One region of the Anaerocolumna chitinilytica genome, then DNA from elsewhere that is predicted to be linked to it. Evidence: predicted binding sites of a transcription regulator. Region 1 holds the regulator's gene; the other holds the start of a gene.
What was found. The regulator HrcA, encoded in region 1, represses chaperone genes, less so after heat shock. The targets are predictions, from matches to a motif close to TGTTAGCACTCNNNNNNNNNGAGTGCTAACA.
Positions count from the first base shown of each region.

Region 2: the regulator HrcA is predicted to act here: its motif matches at 1,400-1,430, upstream of bsdcttw_RS03600 (co-chaperone GroES).

Region 1 is NZ_AP023368.1:3,548,264-3,551,479, forward strand. Features, by position in the region: gene dnaK (molecular chaperone DnaK) at 1-572, opposite strand, end outside; gene grpE (nucleotide exchange factor GrpE) at 675-1,334, opposite strand; gene hrcA (heat-inducible transcriptional repressor HrcA) at 1,380-2,411, opposite strand; gene bsdcttw_RS15490 (ABC transporter transmembrane domain-containing protein) at 3,068-3,216, opposite strand, start outside.
Region 2 is NZ_AP023368.1:815,478-818,693, forward strand. Features, by position in the region: gene bsdcttw_RS03590 (DUF2225 domain-containing protein) at 1-174, shown strand, start outside; gene bsdcttw_RS03595 (DUF6062 family protein) at 358-1,080, opposite strand; gene bsdcttw_RS03600 (co-chaperone GroES) at 1,487-1,774, shown strand; gene groL (chaperonin GroEL) at 1,893-3,216, shown strand, end outside.

The sequences.
Region 1 (3,216 bases):
GCTAATACTTCGATAACGCCATCACCGATTTCGATAATGGAAACATCGAAAGTACCACCGCCTAAATCGTATACCATGATTTTCTGCTCATGCTCGTTATCAAGACCATAAGCAAGTGCTGCTGCAGTAGGCTCGTTGATAATTCTCTTAACATCAAGTCCGGCAATCTTACCGGCATCTTTTGTTGCCTGTCTCTGAGCATCATTAAAATATGCAGGTACTGTAATAACAGCTTCTGTTACCTTCTCACCTAAATAGCTTTCTGCGTCAGCTTTTAACTTCTGAAGAATCATAGCAGAGATTTCCTGAGGGGTGTATTTCTTGTCATCAATAGAAACTTTGTAGTCGGTTCCCATATGTCTTTTGATAGAAGAAATTGTTTTATCTGAATTGGTAACAGCCTGACGTTTAGCAGACTCACCAACTAATCTTTCTCCTGTTTTTGTGAAAGCTACTACGGAGGGAGTTGTTCTTACTCCTTCGGTATTTGCGATTACGACGGGTTTACCGCCTTCCATAACTGCAACACATGAGTTTGTGGTACCTAAATCGATTCCAATAATTTTACCCATGATTTATTCCTCCTTCTATTAATAAGTGTTTGATTTTTATGTTTGTTAATCTTTCTATTATGAAAGTGAATCTGTGTGATTCGCTTAGATAAGCAATTTACTTTAGTTTACTACCTTGACCATACTATGTCTGATTACGGTATCTCTGTACATATAACCCTTCTGGAACTCTTCCGCAACCAAATTCTCTCCCTGTTCAGGGTCTTCTGCATGCATTACGGCATTATGGAAATTCGGATCAAAAGGTTTTCCAACAGCATCAATAGGCTTAAGACCTGCATCGGATAAAGCAGTAAACATCTGCTTATAGATTTTTTCAATCCCCTGTGCAAAAGCACTTTCTCTCTCCTCTTCCGTTATCGCTCCAAGACCTCTCTCGAAATTATCGATAACCGGCAGAATCTTCTCAATGATATCCCTTGCTCCGATTTCAAACATTTGAGCTTTTTCTCTTTCAGAACGTTTTCTGAAATTATCAAACTCTGCCATGTTACGAATCAGCCTGTCATTCAATTCATCAATCTTTAAATCTTTTTTATCTTTCTTTTCCTTTTTTTCCTTTCGGAAAAAGGATTTTTTCTGACCATCTTTTGAATCCTCTTCGGAAGTTTCTTCGGTATCATCTTCCTCCGTATCTTCTGTCATCTCTATGTCAGATTCTTCAAAAGCGGAGCCGGAAGCAGCTTCATCATTTTCCGTTTTTGTTTCCTCAGTTTTTGTTTCCTCAGTATTTGTTTCCTGATCCTTAATGGTTTCATCCATTGAATTTATATTATCTTCCACTTACTTAAACCACCTTTCCTTCTCTTAGGTTTTCTTCTTAAATATATCATCCAATTGCCCCATTAGGGTATGCAATATATTTACAACTCTTTCATAATCCATACGTTTTGGTCCAATAATACCAATCTTTCCATAAACGCCTTCTTCTATCTCATAGGTAGCGGTTACAACAGAACAATCTTTCATTGCCTGAACAGGTGTCTCGCTTCCGATATATACCTGAATGTCACCGGATTCAGAAGTATCTACGTTATGGTTAATAATTTCAGACAATTGTTCCTTTTCTTCCAGGGTATCAATTAGCTCCATAACCTTATCTACATTGTTTAGTTCCGGATATTTAAGGATATTGGTAGCACCGCTGGTATAGATTTCTACTTCTTCTTCCTCACTGATGGCTTCTGCCACCGCATCCAAGATATTACTTACAAGTCTGTTATAATTGCCTGCCTGTTCTTTCATCTTCTGTATAAGGGACATGGTAATCTCAGCCAAATCAAGGCCCTGAAGGAAAGTATTAAAAACAATATTAAGCTTTAATATAATCTCTTTGTCAAGGCAATCTGTCACTTCAATAATCTTATTCTTAACAACATTACCCTCAATCAGTATTACAGCTAAGATATGAGTATCATCCACTTCGGTCAGCTGGATAAACTTCACTTTTTTACTTCGGTACTTTGGTTTCGTAACCAAAGTAGTATAGTTGGTATTATCTGCCAAAAGTCTTGCTACCTGCTTCAGTAAATGGTCCAGCTTATCTGCTTTCTCTAATATGAGTTCCTTCATATCTTCCACTTCATGAGTTTTCTCTTCCAGCAAAGTATCTACATATAATCGGTAACCTTTATCGGAAGGAATACGTCCGGCAGAGGTATGGGGCTGAATAATATAGCCTAACTCCTCTAAATCTGCCATCTCGTTTCGTATGGTGGCTGAACTGAGATTCAAATCGGTGTACTTGGATATTGTTCTTGAACCCACCGGCTCACCAGTCTCCAGATAATTGCGGATAATAGCTTGTAATATCTTCAATTTTCTTTCGTCCAGTTCCATTGAATCCCTCCTGCCTTTTTGATTGTTAGCACTCACTCGAATAGAGTGCTAATATCTTTATACATAAAATAGCACTTAACATTTATTTTGTCAAGTGCTATTTTCGAATTTTATAAAGGATTTTATTCGCTTTTTTAATGTATATTTTTAGGACTTTGCTTAGGTCTCAAATAAAATAATCTATTGTTTCATACACTCTTTTCGTATCTGCCAAAATCCAATTAATTATTCTATCCTATAAGTTCATTTGAACTATATATCTGATGTGTAATGACTGTGTCTTCTTATGACAATGTACTGAATAACTCAGGTTTAACATCTTGATTTTTCCTTGCCAGTTTATTTATTCTTCCTTATATATATCTTTAATGCACATATAGACAATACAATCAAATAAATTAGCAATACTGCTATAGCAACTGCTATCACTGTTTCCATTACAGACAAAATTAACGTTACTACCATTAGAGCCTCCTCATAGTATACTTACTATTGCAATAGTATCGCTATTTTTTTACATTGTCAAGTTTTACTAATGTTTGTACATGACTATATCCCCTTTTCATTTACATCTTTGTATTAGGAAAATGGCTTCAAAACCACCCTGTAGGCAGGTTCTGAAGCCTTGTGAGTACTTTATCACTGGAATCAGCTTTCTAACCAATCTGAATTATTTCATCTGCAATATCAGCAATACTTTGATCATGGGTAATAAGCAGAATGATTTTACCTGATTTTATCTCCAGCAGACATTCCTTTAAAATTGTCACACTTTCTTTATCAAAAGCTGCTGTTGGCTCATCTA
Region 2 (3,216 bases), 2.7 Mb from region 1:
ATGTGCGGTATGGATGAAAATACTATGATGTATTTAATCGCAGACCTTGCCAGAAGAAGTGGCAAGATTGATGAGTCCAGCAGATGGATTTCCAGAGTATTAATCTCAAGGGATGCCAATGAGCGTATTAAAGCAAAGGCTAGAGAGTTAAAGGATTTATTAAAACAGGAATAGTATGAATTATAAAGGACATAATTCATACACAAGAATGCGCCTGCGAAATCCTCGGCGCATTCTTGAGGCGCGTTGGAAAAGAGCATGTTGATAGTATGAATAATTGAAAAGAATAATTCATAATAGGCAGCTATAAGAAGGGTGATATTAATCTTATGGCTGCCTTAATGTATTTATAGAAGATTAATTTCCTTTTTCATAGACGCTGTTAGTCTTTGTCATAGCTCTTGGAAGAGCATCTTTTGAATTTTTCCAGGGTTCATTTACATAACGGTAATCGAATTTATCAATAAACCATTCCAGATCATCCCGTACCCGCTTCATATTGTCAAAATATATCTTGTTTAAATCCTTACGAAAACTCTCCGCTTTCTCTCCGCTAAGGTGCTTGTCCGCTTCCTGGAATAAGAGGCCATAATGCTCGGTACAAAAGCCTTTGGAAGCTTTTAATTTATCAATAAAGGCACTGTCATGTTCAAAGAGGTAGAATACGGTTGTAATGTAAAGATTGAACATGTTATCAATCTTATTGCAGACGTAGCAGGAGCTTACTATATTATCTGTATATTCTTTTACAGGAGTAGTCTCCGTATTCTTTTTAAAAAGAGAAGGCCCTTTACCTTTCTTAGCGGAAAGGCCCTCTAAGTCCTTAATCGTCTTATCCATGTGGGTCTTTAGCATAAGGGCCAGCCCAAGACGGTTCTTATTCTCATAAAGCTTACCCAGATGATAATTGCAGAATCCGATTTTATCCGTTTCAGCTCTTACATCATCTTCCATGTAGCTGGGACCCATGGTGAATTCCACCGCATTGTTTTCAAGTGTTTTTTTCATAAAACATATCGGGCATTCGCAGTCACTGTCAAAAGCATCATTGACCGGTATGGTGTACAATTTTTCTTTCATTTTATATACCTGATAATCCTTTCTGGTATTCATAGTTCCTATTGCAATAAGTATAGCATGGCCCAGTTAATTGTACAATGAATTATTCATTCCCCCAGGTATAACAAAGAGTAAATATTCCCATATTAAGTAAGGTGAACTTCTGCAGAGTAAATATATAGTTTTAAAGTATTTGTTATATTGTAACTATAAAAAAGTGAGAAAAAATGAGATATTAAGAATAAAATGGAGCTAAAGTTAAATATTATCGAAAATAAAGCGTATTTTAAAGAAAAGTATGGTTGCATAATAAAGGCAAATTTACTAATATATCTTTATCGGTTAGCACTCAATTCGAGTGAGTGCTAATAAAATTCAAAAAATGCCTTTTTAAATGAAATATTGATATCATAAGGAGGAAATAAAAATGAAGTTAGTACCATTAGGAGACAAAGTGGTTTTAAAGCAGCTTGTAGCTGAAGAGACAACAAAGTCAGGTATCGTATTACCTGGTCAGGCAAAAGAGAAACCCCAGCAGGCTGAAGTTGTAGCAGTAGGTCCTGGCGGTGTTGTAGATGGAAAAGAAGTAACCATGCAGGTTAAAGTTGGAGATAAGGTTATATTCTCCAAATATTCCGGTACTGAAGTGAAATTAGAAGAAGTAGAATATATTGTTGTAAAGCAGAACGATATCGTTGCTGTTGTTGAAGATTAGTTTGAATTATCGAGAAGTATAGATCATAACTGTGTCTGAGAGTCTAGACCCAATGATTCGCGGGAGGAAAAGACATAGCAGTTTACGGAACATTAATTTAAATCAGGAGGTTATAAAAATGGCAAAAGAAATTAAACATGGTGCAGAAGCCAGAGCAGCTCTGGAAAATGGCGTTAATTTATTAGCAAATACAGTAAAAGTTACTTTAGGACCCAAAGGAAGAAATGTTGTATTAGATAAATCCTACGGCGCACCTTTGATTACAAACGACGGTGTTACGATTGCAAAAGAAATTGAATTAGAAGATGCTTTCGAAAATATGGGCGCTCAATTAGTAAAAGAAGTTGCTACAAAGACAAATGATGTAGCTGGTGATGGTACAACAACCGCTACTGTTCTTGCACAGGCTATGATTAATGAAGGTATTAAGAATCTGGCTGCCGGCGCAAACCCTATCATCTTAAGAAAAGGTATGCAAAAGGCAACTGACAGTGCAGTAGATGCTATCTTAAAGATGAGCTCCAAGCTTAACGGCAAGGCACAGATTGCAAGAGTAGCTGCAATTTCTGCCGGTGATGATGCAGTTGGTGAGATGGTAGCTGACGCTATGGAGAAAGTTTCCAATGATGGAGTTATCACAATTGAAGAATCCAAAACAATGAAGACAGAGTTAGACCTGGTTGAAGGTATGCAGTTTGACAGGGGTTACATCTCCGCTTACATGGCTACTGACATGGACAAAATGGAGGCTAATTTAGACAATCCATATATCTTAATCACAGATAAGAAGATATCCAACATTCAGGATATTCTCCCTGTATTAGAGCAGATCGTTCAATCCGGTGCAAGACTTTTAATTATTGCTGAGGATGTGGAAGGCGAAGCTTTAACAACTTTAATCGTAAATAAATTAAGAGGAACTTTCAGCGTAGTTGCTGTTAAGGCTCCCGGCTATGGTGACAGAAGAAAAGAAATGCTTCAGGATATCGCTGTTTTAACAGGCGGTACTGTTATTTCTGATGATTTAGGTCTTGACTTAAAAGAAACTACACTGGATCAGTTAGGACGCGCAAAATCTGTTAAAGTTCAGAAAGAGAATACAATCATAGTTGACGGTGAGGGTGAGAAGAGAAATATTGATGCCAGAATCGCACAAATAAGAGCACAGATAGAAGAAACAACATCTGATTTTGATAGAGAAAAATTACAGGAAAGACTTGCGAAGTTAGCAGGCGGCGTTGCTGTTATCCGTGTAGGTGCTGCAACTGAAACAGAAATGAAAGAGAAAAAACTTCGTATGGAAGATGCTCTTGCAGCAACAAGAGCAGCTGTAGAAGAAGGTATCGTAGCAGGCGGCGGTTCCGCATACATCCACGCATCCAAGGAAGTTGCTAAGTTAGCAGCTACTTTAGAAGGTGATGAGAAAACCGGTGCTAACATTA